One region of the Burkholderia sp. GW821-FHT14F03 genome, then DNA from elsewhere that is predicted to be linked to it. Evidence: predicted binding sites of a transcription regulator. Region 1 holds the regulator's gene; the other holds the start of a gene.

Region 1 (7,301 bases):
CGGGGCTCTTCTACGTCAAGTGGTTCCCCTACTACCACAAGGCCTTCACCGCGGCCGAACATCATTCGATCGGCCAGTCGATCCTGACGGGCGGGGCCGCCACGCCGCCGTCGCCGTCGCTGCAGGCCGCGCTCGATTACGCGTGGGCATACGGCAAGGCGATCTGGCAGGCGATGGTGCTCGGCCTGCTGCTGGGCTCCGGCGTCCAGGCGCTGCTGCCCGCTCATTGGGTCGCGCGCGTGCTCGGCCGGACCGGGTTCGGCAGCGTCGCGGCGGGCGGCCTGCTGTCGCTGCCCGGCATGATGTGCACCTGCTGCGCGGCGCCCGTGGTGGCGGGCCTGCGCGAGCGCGACGCGTCGCCGGGCGGCGCGGTCGCGTTCTGGCTCGGCAACACGGTGCTGAATCCCGCCGCGCTCGTGTTCATGGGCTTCGTGCTCGGCTGGCAGTGGAGTGCGCTGCGGCTCGTCCTGGGCGTCGCGATGGTGTTCGGGATCGGCTATCTGCTGAACCGGCTCGCCGCGCCGCAAGCGCGTCCGTTCGACGAGGCGCGGCTCGCGCAGCTGACCGCCGAGCAGGCCGCCGCCGGCCATGCGTTCGTGCGCTGGTTCAAGCTGTTCGCGCGGATGGCGCTGCGGCTGATCCCCGAGTACATCGTGCTCGTGCTGCTGCTGGGCGCGGCGCGCGCGTGGCTGTTCCCGCACGTCGGCCCGGAGATCGGCAACCAGCTCGGCTGGATCGTCGCTTTCGCGGTGGCGGGCATGCTGTTCGTGATCCCGACCGCGGGCGAGGTGCCGATCATCCAGGCGATGCTGACGCTCGGCATCGGCGTCGGCCCCGCCGCCGCGCTGCTGATGACGCTGCCGCCCATCAGCGTGCCGTCGCTCGCGATGCTCGCGCGTTCGTTCAAGCCGTACATGCTCACGCTCGTCGCGCTGCTGGTGGTCGGATTCGGGATCATCAGCGGGCTTGCCGCCGTGGCGCTCGGTTTCTGAGCGCCGCTCGCGGCGCCAGTCGATTTCCGGGGCGGTCATCGGCGCCGGCCCGGCCATTATTCAGAAGCAATCAGGAAAACGCATGACGCAACACAAGGTACACCCCAAGCTCGAACAGGCGCTCACGCGCGGCGACCTGGCGATCCGCCAGGCCAATTCGGCGCGCGCGACGGCCGTGCTGAACGCGCTCGGCAAGATGATCATCGAGGCGTCGGCGACGATCGGCGTCGAGGCGAGCATCGAGATTCCGCAGGGCGAGCGCATCTATGATCCCGTCAACGGCCTGTGGCCGCAGAAGATGCTGGTGTCGTTCGACGGCCCGGTCGAGGAAGCCGACGAGGAGGAACTGCGCACGGTCTATCTGGTGGCCGACGATCCGGGCACGATGTTCCGCGTCGACTGGCATCGCGCGGACGGCAAGCCGGGCCGCTACGAAGGCGGCCCGCTCGCGACCGTCGCGTTCCTGACCGACGTCGACATCCCCTGGAGCGACGACGACGAGTGACGCGCGCGTGACGCCCGGTCAGCGCATCATGCGCCGCTTGAACAGGCGCGCGGACACCAGGAAGCCGCCCGCCGCGTACGCGGCCAGCACGGCGAGGTGCACGCCGACGTCGCTCGCCGGGCGGCCGAGCATCGCCGGACGGATCAGGTCGACGGCATTCGCGAGCGGCAGCGCGTACGCGACGTGCCGCGCGAACGCCGGCAACTGCGTGATCGGGAAGAACACGCCGGACAGCAGCATCATCGGCGTCATCACGAGCGTCTGATAAAACATGAAGAAGTCGTAGGACGACGCGAGCGCGGTGACGATCATCGCCACGCTCGCGAACGCGAGGCCCGCGAGCACGATCACGGGCAGCGCGACCAGCATCGACGGAAAGCTCGCATAGCCGAGCAGGCCCGCCACCACTATGATCGCGCAGCTCGACAGCACGGCCTTGCTCGCGGCCCAGACGATCTCGCCCAGCACGATGTCGCCGAGCGACAGCGGGGTGTGCATGATCGCTTCCCAGGTGCGCTGCACGTGCATGCGCGAGAACCCCGAATACATCGACTCGAAACTCGCGGACATCATCACGCTCGATCCGACCGTGCCCGCCGCGAGAAACGCGATGTACGACACGCCGTCGACGCGGCCGACCATCAGGCCGAGCCCGAACCCCAGCCCGAACAGATAGATCATCGGATCCGCGAGGTTGCCGAGCATCGACGCGACCGCGAGTTTTTTCCACACCAGATAGTTGCGGCGCCAGACCGCGATCCAGTTGGTCGCGTTGGCGGGCAGCGCGAGCGCGAAGCGGGAGTCCGCGGGACGCGGCTCGGCGAGCGGGTAGTGGCGGGTGTCCATCGTTCAATCCTGCATGTCGCGGCCGGTCAGCCGCAGGAACACGTCTTCGAGATTGGCGGGCCGATGCAGGTAGCGCAGCCCGCCGCGGGCCTTCAGGCGCGCGTGGATCGGCTCCGGATCGGCGACATAGCAGAACAGCGTCTCGCCGCTGATCTCGGTGCGCGCCGCGAGCGGCGCCAGCTCGTCGCGCAGGCGTGCGGGCTCGGGCCCGTAGATCTCGATCACGTCGCAGCCGATCTCCGATTCGATCAGCGCGCGCGGCGCGCCCTCGGCGATCTTGCGGCCTTCCTCGATCACGCACAGGCGGTCGCACAGTCGCTCGGCCTCCTCCATGAAGTGCGTGGTCAGCAGGATGGTCTTGCCGCGCGCGAGCAGCGAACGCAGCCGTTCCCACATCAGGTGGCGCGCCTGCGGGTCGAGGCCGGTGGTCGGCTCGTCGAGCACCAGCACGTCGGGATCGTTGACGAGCGCGCGGGCGAGCGTCAGGCGCCGTTTCATGCCGCCGGACAGTTCGCCGACCTTCGCGTCGGCCTTGTTCTCAAGCTTCGCGAATTCGAGCAGCGGCGCGACGAGCGCGCGCGCGGCCGAGGCCGACAGTCCGAAGTAGCGGCTGAACACGACCAGGTTCTCGCGCACCGTGAAGTCGGGATCGAGATTGTCGAACTGCGGCACCACGCCGACCCGCTGCCGCGCGTGACGCGCGCGCCGCGGCACGGGTTCGCCGCACAGCGTGATCGCGCCCGCATCCGGATGCGCGATGCCGAGCAGCATCTTCAGCGTGGTGGTCTTGCCCGCGCCGTTCGGACCGAGCAGGCCGAAGCACTCGCCGGGCTGCACGCGGAACGACAGGCCGTCGACGACGAGCCGCCCGTCGTAACTTTTTTTCACTTCCTGGAAATCGATCGGTGCGACGGGCATGGGCGGCACGCGTGGTTGGAATCGGTCGAGACGAGCGGGCCATTCTAGTGCATCGGCTGCCCGGTTTCAGCGCGCGATGCACGGGTCCGGCGCGCGCCGGACCGTGTTCGTGCAGTGCATCATCGCGGATTTGCACGACGCCGCGCATCAGCGTTTTCCATCCCTTGCATCAAAATTTGCGACGCACCATGATTGATTCAAGGGCCGCGTTGTCACAAATGGGAGGCGTCATGGCTAGCTACAAGAAAATCCTGCTGTGTTACGACGGCACGCTCGAGGGTCGCAAGGCGCTGCGCTGCGGCGCCGATCTGGCGCTCGAGCTGAAGGCCGAGACCCACCTGCTGTCGGTGGTCGACATGCGCACGAGCATCGCGCAGAGCGCGGGACTCCTGACCGATGTCGCCTGCGGGCGCTTCGAGGAAACCGCGCGGGAGATCCTGGCGGAAGGTGTGAACTGGCTGACCGAGCGCGGCGTACAGGCGCAGGGCCACTTCGCGTTCGGCTATCCCATCGACGAAATCGCGAATCTCGCGACCCAGCTGGGCGCGGATCTTGTCGTGGTCGGCCATCGCTGCCGCAGCGGGCTGTCGCGCTGGTGGATGGGCTCGGGCAATACGCAGCTGCTCGACCGCGTGTCGTGCAGCATCCTCGTGGCCTGCTCGTCGTCGGCGGAGCAGCGTGCGGAGAGCGCGAAGGAGAAGGAAGCGGCCGCCAGCCACTGAGCGTGGCGTGCGACGGGGTGAGATGCTCGTCTCACCCGATGCCGCGCGCAGGCGGCGCGACCCCGGTCGCACCTTGCGCGGCATTCGTCAAAGCAGGTCGATGGCCGACAGTTTCCAGCCGAACAAGCCGTCGCGGTGGAAGATCGCCGCGTAACGCGCGTCGCCCGTGTTGCGCTGATACGTGACCACGAACTCGTCGATATTCCGGTAACCCGCGCTGGTTTGCGGCGACGCCTCGTCGGCGTCGGGCGGTGCGCTGGACGCCGGCGGCGCGGCGCCGGCCGCTTGCGCGGGGGCGTTGTCGAGCTTCGGCGGCTGCTCACCGGGCTGCCCGCGCGGCGGCATGCCGCTCAGCAACGCGGCCACGCCGTCGGGCGTCGCATAGGCGTCGACCAGCGGGCCGATCAACGCGGAGCCGACCAGCGCGCCGAGAATCGCGAGCGGGTTGTCGCGCTGCCGCGCGTCGATACGGCGCATCAGCTCACCGGTGACCTGCTGTTTGAGGCTGACCCGCAGCGCCGGGTAGTCGACGTATGCGCTGATGGCCTGCGCATCGCGCGCGTCGACCGCTTGCTTCAGTTGCCTGAGCGCGAGATAAGGCGACACATACGCGTAGACGATAATCGCAATGATCGCGGCGACTATGGCGACGATCAGTATCGGTTTGAGCCGGCTGGTCCGGCTCGTGGATGGGTTCAATCGGCCTCCGTCGGAAATGTTCCGTAGCAGAGACACGATTACGCCGCGGAACGTTCCTCTGCGATGCAGCGATCGATCATGCGGCACACGGCGTCGAGCGTGCCGACCATGATCACGCGCGATTGCCCGTGATAGACGCGGACCGGCGCGCGCCGCGCCGGCTCGGCGTGATTGAGCCCGGCATTCAGCGAGACGCGCGCGAACGCCGGCAGCGACGACGGCAGCAGCGAAGCCTGCCCGGCCTCGGGGGCCGCGGCGGGCTGCACGGCCGCCAGCGGCGCGCAGGGCGTGCGGCCGCGCAGGTGACGCAGACGGCCGAACGGACGAAAAGGCAGCAGGCGGGCAAGGCGTTCCATGGTGTTCTCCAGATCCTGACGGACGACGGAATGACGATCAGCGGCGATCAGAGCTCGCCCGAGCGGATCAATCCGACGGCGATGCCCTCCAGCGCGAACTCCGCGCTGCCGGCCTTCACGAAAATATTGTCGTAATCGGGGTTCTCGGCGATCAGCTCGAGCCCGCCCGGGCGGCGCTTCAGGCGCTTGACCGTGACGTCGTCGCCGAGCCGCGCGACGATGATCTGGCCGTCCTTCGCCTCGGTGCGCTTCTGCACGGCGAGCAGGTCGCCGTCGAGAATGCCCGCGTCGCGCATCGACAGGCCGCGCACCTTCAACAGGTAGTCGGGCTTGCTGGAGAACAGCGCCGGGTCGCATGCGTAGTGCTGGGAGATATGTTCCTGCGCGAGGATCGGGCTGCCGGCCGCGACGCGGCCGACGAGCGGCAGCTGCATCAGCGTCGCGTGCGGCAGCGTGAGCTGGTGCGGCGCATCTTCCAGGCCGAGCAGGCGGATGCCGCGCGAGGCGCCGGCCGCCAGCTCGATCACCCCTTTGCGCGCCAGCGCGCGCAGATGTTCCTCGGCGGCGTTCGGCGAGCTGAAACCCAGCTCGGCCGCGATCTCCGCGCGGGTGGGCGGGAACCCCGAGCGCTCGATCGCGCGGCGGATCAAGTCGACTACTTGCTGCTGACGGGCGGTGAGTTTGATCATGGCATGACTGTATGGATAGACAGTGATCTGTATTTTTATACAGTATCCGGCGAAATTCAAGTGTTACGTGAAGTTCGTCGCTATCGCGCCGGTTTCGCCGTCTCGTCGCGCCGTCACAGCGCCGCTCCATCTGCCTCAGCCGCCGATCAGGCCGTCATTACCACTTTTGGGTATTAAAAAATGAGGAACGATTATTTTTAATGATGAAAGGTGTTCGCTAGACTGGCTCGGCATCTGCAACAAACCACCACACACCGGAGAACAACGGATGGTCAAGCGCAACACGGGGTTAGCGAGCGGCGTGCGCCGCCTGATGGCGACATTCGCGCTCGGCGCGGCGGCGGCGCTCGGCGTCGTGGCCCATGCGCACGCGGATACCACCTTCCTGAACGTGTCGTACGACCCGACCCGCGAGCTGTATCAGGACTTCAACCAGGCGTTCGGCAAGGCGTGGAAGGCGAAGACCGGCGAGACCGTCAACTTCAAGCAGTCGCACGGCGGCTCCGGCGCGCAGGCGCGCTCGGTGCTCGACGGGCTGCAGGCGGACGTCGTCACGCTCGCGCTCGCCTATGACATCGACGCGCTCGCCAACAAGGGGCTGCTCGCGAAGGACTGGCAAAAGCGCCTGCCGGACAACGCGTCGCCCTATACGTCGACCATCGTGTTCCTGGTGCGCAAGGGCAATCCGAAGGGCATCAAGGACTGGGACGACCTCGTGAAGCCGGGCGTGTCGATCGTCACGCCGAATCCGAAGACCTCGGGCGGCGCGCGCTGGAACTACCTGGCGGCGTGGGCGTACGCGCAGCACAAGCCGGGCGGCAACGAGCAGACCGCGAAGGACTTCATCGCAAAGCTGTACAAGAACGCGGGCGTGCTCGATTCGGGCGCGCGCGGCGCGACCACGAGCTTCGTCCAGCGCGGCATCGGCGACGTGCTGATCGCGTGGGAGAACGAGGCGTTCCTGTCGCTCAAGGAGTTCGGGCCCGACAAGTTCGAGATCGTCGTGCCGTCGGTCAGCATCCTGGCCGAGCCGCCCGTCGCGGTGGTGGACAAGGTGGTCGACAAGAAAGGCACGCGCGCGCTGGCCGAGGCGTACCTGAACTTCCTGTACAGCCCGCAGGGCCAGGAAATCGCCGCGCGCAACTATTACCGGCCGCGCTCGAAGGACGTGCCGGCCGCGCTGACCAGGCAGTTCCCGAAACTCAAGCTGTACACGGTCGACGACACGTTCGGCGGCTGGACGAATGCGCAGAAGACGCATTTCGCCGACGGCGGCGTGTTCGATTCGATCTACGCGCCGCAATGAGCGAGCCGGCGGCGCGCGACGCCGCCGACCCATCGAACCGCCGACAGGCGCGCCCGCAAGGCGCGCCTGTCGGCGTGAATCCCCATGTGCATGACCCTGGAACCGCAAGACGCATGACGACGTTCACCTTCCGCAAGCCGAGCGCGTTGCCCGGATTCGGCGTGACGCTCGGCATCACGCTGGCCTATCTGAGCCTCGTGGTGCTGATTCCGCTCGCCGCCACCTTCCTGAAAACGGCGACGCTGAGCTGGCCGCAGTTCGTCGCGGC
Region 2 (7,301 bases), on a different contig from region 1:
GATCGCAGCCGCGGCGCCTGCCGGCGGCACGTAGATGACCGACACGGTCGCGCCGGTCTCGGCCTTCGCTTCCTTCACGCTCGCGTAGATCGGAATGCCTTCGAAGTCCTCGCCGGCCTTCTTCGGGTTCACGCCCGCGACGAATGCTTCGCGGCCGTTGGCGTACTCGCGGCATGCGCGCGTGTGAAACTGGCCAGTCTTGCCGGTGATACCCTGCGTGATGACCTTTGTGTCTTTGTTGATCAGAATCGACATGTATTGACCTCTGTTCGATGGGCGTCGCGACATCGCGCGCCGCCCTGCGTGTTCAATGCAATGCAGCGCCTTACTTGCCCGCGGCTGCCGCGACGACCTTCTGCGCGGCTTCTTCCATGCTGTCCGCCGAGATGATCGGCAGGCCGGATTCGGCGAGCATCTTCTTGCCCAGGTCCTCGTTGGTGCCCTTCATGCGCACGACGAGCGGCACGCTCAGGTTCACCGCCTTCGAGCCTGCGATCACGCCTTCCGCGATCACATCGCAGCGCATGATGCCGCCGAAGATGTTCACGAGGATCGCCTTCAGGTCCGGGTTCTTCAGCATCAGCTTGAACGCTTCCGTGACCTTCTCGGTCGTCGCGCCGCCGCCCACGTCGAGGAAGTTCGCCGGCTCGCCGCCGAACAGCTTGATCGTGTCCATCGTCGCCATCGCGAGGCCTGCGCCGTTCACGAGACAGCCGATGTTGCCGTCGAGCGAGATGTACGCGAGGTCGAACTTCGACGCTTCGACTTCAGCCGGATCTTCTTCGTCCAGATCGCGGTACGCGACGATTTCCGGGTGGCGGAACAGCGCGTTCGAATCGAAGTTGAACTTCGCGTCGAGTGCGATCACCTTGCCGTCGCCGGTGACGACGAGCGGGTTGATTTCGGCGAGCGACGCGTCGGTTTCCCAGAACGACTTGTAGAGACCCTTCAGGATTTCGCGCGCTTGCGGGATCGATGCGTCGGGCACGCCGATCTTCTTCGCGAGATCGTCGGCTTCCGCGTCCTGCAGGCCCTTCGACGGCTCGACCGCGACCTTGTGGATCGCTTCCGGGGTCTTCTCGGCCACTTCCTCGATGTCCATGCCGCCTTCGCTCGACGCCATCACGACAACCTTCTGCGAGACGCGATCGATCACGATGCCGATGTACAGTTCCTTCTTGATGTCGGCGCCTTCCTCGATCAGCAGACGGTTCACCTTCTGGCCTTCCGGACCAGTCTGGTGCGTCTTCAGCTGCATGCCGAGGATCTGGTTCGAGAATTCGCGAACCTGCTCGAGCGACTTCGCGACCTTCACGCCGCCGCCCTTGCCGCGGCCGCCCGCATGGATCTGCGCCTTCACGACCCACACCGGGCCGCCCAGCTCTTCCGCGACCTTGACGGCCTCGTCGACCGTAAACGCCGGCTTGCCGCGCGGTACCGCGACACCGAATTTCCGCAGGATTTCCTTACCCTGGTACTCGTGAATCTTCATGCGTGATTCCTTCAGTCTGAGAGTTGGATAAAAAGTCGATTAAAAGTCGCTTCTTGTGACGATTTCCGGTTGATTCTCTGAGCCGCGCCCGCCGCTCCGCTCCGGCCGGCTCGCGCCGAACCAGGTCGGATAGAACTGCCGCACCGCCTCGCCGTCGAAGCGCAGCGCCTGGCAGCGACCAAGCTGAAACGGCGGCTCGGTCGCGGCTTCGCCGCCCTTGCCCTCGCGCGTGCTCCACACATCTCCGGCAAATGCCTGGATGGCCGCAGTCGGCAGGACCGCGCACAGCTCGGTGAGATGCGTGCAGCCCGCGATGCCGCCCAGAAGTCGGGACGCATCACGGCGGAAGTGATCGAGGAGATTGAGCCCGATAAGGGCCCGGTAGGCGGGATTGGCGGCTTCGCATTGCCCGGGATAGGGCGCCCAGTCGGTCGATGCCTCGGCGTCGACGATGGTGAGCCCGCGATCGACGGTAATACGCAGCCAGAGCTCATGGATCGGCAGGCCGTTCGGCCTGATGCCCGCCGCCAGCGCGACATCGCGCGGTTTGTGGTCGGTCAGGCAGGCTTCGATATCCCACAAGCCGTCGGCACGCTCGTAGGCTTCCGCCCGGATTGCGCGTCGATGTCGCAACTGGCGGGGTACGGGCTCGGATAGCGGCATGCGGGAGGATGAGGCCGAAGAGGAAAACCCAGGGATTTTAGCATACTGGGTATTCGAGATAGTTCGCGCCGCGCCGCATGGGGCCGGGCGCGGACGCTTCGGTGCAGCGCAGCAAAGCAGCGCGCGCCGGACGGCCGCTCAATCGTCGACGTACACGTCGTCGTCGCCCTTCAGCAAGCGACTGATCGTCGCACCGGAAAAACCGCGCATCGCGAGAAAACGCATCTGCTTCGCGCGCTCGGCGGGCGACTGCGGCAGCACGCCGAACTTCTTGCGCCACACCGCCTGGGCGCGCGCGAACTCGCTGTCGCGCAACTGCGCGCCGACGGTCTCGACGAGCGCATCGTCGAGCGCGTGCCGCTTGAGTTCGCTCATGATCCGCGCCGAACCGACGCGCGACGCTCGCCGATGCACGAGGCTTTCGGCAAAGCGCTCGTCCGACAGCCAGGCTTCGCGCTCGAGCGTATCGAGCAGCGCGTCGAGATCGTCGCTTTCCTCCACGTGCGGCGCGAGCTTGCGCGCCAACTCCGTGCGGCTGTACTCGCGGCGCGACAGATAGCCGATCGCGCGCGCCTTCAGCGAGCGGGCAGGCGCTTGCGGCGCGCCGTCGGCGACCGCCTCGAAACTTTCACCGCGCGCCGTCGCGCGCCGCGCGCCGCGGCGCGGCGACTGGCTCGTGCGGGTATAGACATCACCGCCGTCCGCGGCGCGCGCGCGATCATGCGCATCGAACGCCTCGCGCGGATCGACGCCGAACGGATCCGTTTCGGCCGGCTCAAACGACGCGAGGGCATCAACCGATGCCCTCGCCAGCGGGCGGCCCGAGGGCCGCCCTTCGATCGAACCCGGCGCGCGCGCCGCGGTGCCCGGGCGGGCCGGCGTCTGCCGTTCCGCGTCCGGCGAACCCGCGTCGCGCCGGCTTCGTCTCATCACTCCTCGTCGTCCATGACTTCGGCGGCCTCGGACGCCACGCGTTGCGGCATCGCGCTCACGCCGAGCGATTCACGAATGCGGTTCTCGATCTCGCGGGCGATTTCCGGATTCTCGCGCAGGAATTCGCGCGCGTTGTCCTTGCCCTGGCCGATCTTCTCGCCGTTGTAGCTGTACCAGGCGCCGGCCTTGTCGACGATTTTCGCCTGCACGCCGAGATCGATGATCTCGCCCTGACGGGAAATGCCCTCGCCGTACAGGATGTCGAAGATCGCCTCGCGGAACGGCGGCGAGACCTTGTTCTTCACGACCTTCACGCGGGTCTCGTTGCCGATCACCTCGTCGTTCTTCTTGATCGAGCCGATCCGGCGGATGTCGAGACGCACCGACGAATAGAACTTGAGCGCATTGCCGCCCGTCGTGGTTTCCGGGTTGCCGAACATCACACCGATCTTCATCCGGATCTGGTTGATGAAGACCACGAGGCAGTTGGTGCGCTTGATCGTGCCCGTCAGCTTGCGCAGCGCCTGCGACATCAGGCGGGCCTGCAGGCCCGGCAGCGAATCGCCCATCTCGCCCTCGATTTCGGCCTTCGGCACCAGTGCCGCGACCGAGTCGATCACGATCATGTCGATCGAGCCCGAGCGCACCAGCGCGTCGACGATCTCGAGCGCCTGCTCGCCCGTGTCCGGCTGCGAGATCAGCAGCTCCTGCACGTTCACGCCGAGCTTGCCCGCGTACTGCACGTCGAGCGCGTGCTCGGCATCGATGAACGCCGCCGTGCCGCCGAGCTTCTGCATCTCGGCGATCACCTGCAGCGTCAGCGTGGTCTTGCCGGACGATTCCGGGCCGTAGATCTCGACCACCCGGCCGCGCGGCAGGCCGCCGACGCCGAGCGCGATATCCAGACCCAGCGAGCCCGTGGACACCACCTGGATGTCCTCGACCGCTTCGCCTGCGCCGAGGCGCATGATCGAGCCCTTGCCGAACTGCTTCTCGATCTGCGAGAGCGCAGCCGCCAGCGCCTTGCTCTTTTCCGCGGTCATCCCGGAACCCTTCTTGCTATCTTCCATGAATCGTCCTTTGCTATGATGAGCAGCGTCTGATACGGATGCACCGGCTCTGACCCGGCCCGGATGAGCCGTTAGGTGCACGAATGCAGACACTGTATAAAAAAACAGTGGTTTATGCAAGCCCGCGATGCGGATGCTGCATCCACCCGACAACAGCGGAGACAGCTGCGCCCGCGCCTGCGGCCGGCTATCGGTGCGCATCATGCGAATTCTCATTGCCGAAGACGACAGCATACTCGCGGACGGTCTCACCCGGTCACTCCGCCAATCGGGCTATGCCGTCGACCATGTGAAGAGCGGCATCGAGGCCGACACCGCGTTGTCGATGCAGGCTTTCGACCTGCTGATCCTCGACCTGGGCCTGCCCCGCATGCCGGGCCTCGACGTGCTGCGCCGGCTGCGCGCCCGCAATTCCACCCTGCCCGTGCTGATCCTCACCGCCGCCGACAGCGTCGACGAACGCGTGAAAGGGCTCGACCTCGGCGCGGACGACTACATGGCGAAGCCGTTCGCGCTGAACGAGCTGGAAGCCCGCGTGCGTGCGCTGACCCGGCGCGGCGCGGGCGGCGGCCCGAGCGTGTTCCGCCACGGCTCGCTCGCATTCGACCAGGTCGGGCGCCTCGCCTACGCGAACGACCACGTGCTCGACCTGTCCGCGCGCGAACTGGGCCTGCTCGAGGTGCTGCTGCAGCGAACCGGCCGGCTCGTATCGAAAGAGCAGCTGGTCGACCATCTGTGCGAATGGGGCGAGGAAGTCAGCAACAACGCGATCGAGGTCTACGTACACCGGCTGCGCAAGAAGATCGAACCGAGCGGCGTGCGCATCACGACCGTGCGCGGCCTCGGCTATTGCCTCGAAAAAGCCGCGCCGGCCGAGCCGGGTACTGCAGCCTCGCCCGTGCCAGCCGCCGCGAGCCCGTCGCTGCGCTGACGCGCGGCCGCCGCGATGGCCACCCCGGCCCGCTCCGCCCGCCGCGCGCCGCCCGCCGCCGACGCGGCGGATGCCGCGCGCGACGCCCGCTACGCGAACCCGTTCGCCCCGCCCGACGACATCGAGCCCGCCGAAACCGCGCGCCCGCGCTCGCTGTTCGGCGAGATCCTCGACTGGATGCTGGCGCCGCTGCTGCTGCTGTGGCCGATGAGCATCGCCGTCACCTATCTGGTCGCGAAGACGATCGCGAACGGGCCCTTCGACCGCGCGCTCGAAACCAACACCTACGTGCTCGCGCGCCAGATCACGCCGGTCAACGGCGTGGCCGAGCTGACGCTGCCGCCCGCGACGCTCGACCTGCTGCGCGCCGACAATGTCGACAGCGTGTACTTCCAGGTGCTCGGTGCGCGCGGCGAGCTGGTGTCGGGCGAGGCCGACATGCCGCTGCCGCGCGACGAGGACCGCCCGCCGCCCGGCGTCGTGGTGTTCCGCGACGACCTGCTGCGCGGCAACGACATCCGCGTCGCGTATACGACTGTGGCGCTGCCGCAGGCGCGCGGTACGCAGCCGGTGCTCGTGCAGGTCGGCGAGACGCTCGACAAGCGCAACGCGCTCGCGAACGACATCATCAAGGGCGTGATCCTGCCGCAATTCGTGATCCTGCCGCTCGCGATCCTGCTCGTCTGGTTCGGGCTGTCGCGCGGCCTCGCGCCGCTCGCCGCACTGCAGGCGCACATCCGGGGGCGCCGCCCGGACGACCTGTCGCCCGTCGAGGCGCAGCGCGCGCCGCCCGAGATCGAGCCGCTCGTCACCTCGTTCAACGATCTGCTCGCGCGGCTCGAACAGAACATGGCGCTGCAAAAGCGCTTCATCGCGGACGCCGCGCACCAGATGAAAACGCCGCTCGCGGGCCTGCGCACCCAGGCCGAATTCGCGCTGCGGCACGAGGTGCCGGCGGAGGTCGCGCGTTCGCTCGAACAGATCGCGACGAGTTCCGGGCAGGCGGCGCGGCTCGTCACCCAGCTGCTGGCGCTGGCGCGCGCGGAGAACCGCGCGACCGGGCTCACGCTCGAACCGGTCGCGATCGCGACGCTCGCGCGGCTCGCGGTGCGCGACTGGGTGCAGGCCGCGCTCGCGAAACGGATGGATCTCGGCTACGAGGGCCCCGACGAGAACGACGGCGCGCCGCTCGAAATCGACGGCCACCCGGTGATGCTGCGCGAGATGCTCGGCAACCTGATCGACAACGCGATCCGCTACACGCCGGACGGCGGCCGCATCACCGTGCGGGTGCGCGCGGCGCGCGAGGCGGGCCGCGTCGACGTCGAGATCGAGGACACCGGGCCCGGCATCCCCGCGCACGAACGGGAGCGGGTGCTCGAACGCTTCTACCGGATCCTCGGCCGCGAGGGCGACGGCAGCGGCCTCGGGCTTTCGATCGTCCGCGAGATCGTCGCGCAGCACGGCGGCACGCTGACGCTCGACGACCATGTCTACCAGGCCTCGCCGCGCCTCGCGGGCACGCTGGCGCGGGTCAGCCTGGCGCTGCGCGGCCATGCCCCGGATTAACCCTGAGAGCGCCGCCCCGGATGTGACTCACACCCAGTGATTTTCGATTTTTAAACGACGTAGCTCAACAATTAGCCGTCAATCGACGAACATGAAAGAATTTACTTCCTCGAAATTTTGACCGGCCGAGTCAGTACGCCGTAAGTTTCCATTCCAATAATCAACGCGAGGCCTGCCGGAACGAGCGGGCCCGATGCGCATGTCAATATTGGAGACACTTCATGGCAACGATAGGCGGACACATCTCGCACTCGCCGATGACACACGAAGAGAAGAAGGTGATCTTCGCGTCGTCCCTCGGCACGGTGTTCGAGTGGTACGACTTCTACCTGGCCGGCTCGCTCGCGGCCTACATCAGCAAGAGCTTCTTCTCCGGGGTCAACCCCACCGCGGCCTTCATCTTCACGCTGCTCGGCTTCGCGGCGGGCTTCGCGGTACGGCCGTTCGGCGCGATCGTGTTCGGCCGTCTCGGCGATCTCGTCGGCCGCAAGCACACCTTCCTGATCACGATCGTGATCATGGGCGTGTCGACCTTCGTGGTCGGCTTCCTGCCCGGCTATGCGACGATCGGCATCGCGGCGCCCGTCATCTTCATCGCGATGCGGCTGCTGCAGGGCCTCGCGCTCGGCGGCGAATACGGCGG

Evidence for each region. The regulator LexA, encoded in region 1, represses DNA repair genes until DNA is damaged. The targets are predictions, from matches to a motif close to ACTGTATNNNNATACAGT.
Region 2: the regulator LexA is predicted to act here: its motif matches at 4,250-4,267, upstream of recA (recombinase RecA).

The regions. Positions count from the first base shown of each region.
Region 1 covers NZ_JBXAPG010000058.1:7,463-14,763, forward strand. Annotated here, with positions in the region: gene AC1RQF_RS28980 (permease) at 1-992, shown strand, start outside; gene AC1RQF_RS28985 (hypothetical protein) at 1,075-1,497, shown strand; gene AC1RQF_RS28990 (ABC transporter permease) at 1,516-2,343, opposite strand; gene nodI (nodulation factor ABC transporter ATP-binding protein NodI) at 2,347-3,261, opposite strand; gene AC1RQF_RS29000 (universal stress protein) at 3,492-3,983, shown strand; gene AC1RQF_RS29005 (DUF2939 domain-containing protein) at 4,071-4,682, opposite strand; gene AC1RQF_RS29010 (hypothetical protein) at 4,721-5,038, opposite strand; gene lexA (transcriptional repressor LexA) at 5,086-5,727, opposite strand; gene AC1RQF_RS29020 (sulfate ABC transporter substrate-binding protein) at 5,996-7,033, shown strand; gene cysT (sulfate ABC transporter permease subunit CysT) at 7,147-7,301, shown strand, end outside.
Region 2 covers NZ_JBXAPG010000005.1:209,746-217,046, forward strand. Annotated here, with positions in the region: gene sucD (succinate--CoA ligase subunit alpha) at 1-255, opposite strand, end outside; gene sucC (ADP-forming succinate--CoA ligase subunit beta) at 326-1,507, opposite strand; gene AC1RQF_RS05905 (DUF2889 domain-containing protein) at 1,532-2,215, opposite strand; gene recX (recombination regulator RecX) at 2,294-3,085, opposite strand; gene recA (recombinase RecA) at 3,085-4,158, opposite strand; gene AC1RQF_RS05920 (response regulator transcription factor) at 4,361-5,089, shown strand; gene AC1RQF_RS05925 (sensor histidine kinase) at 5,105-6,658, shown strand; gene AC1RQF_RS05930 (MFS transporter) at 6,880-7,301, shown strand, end outside.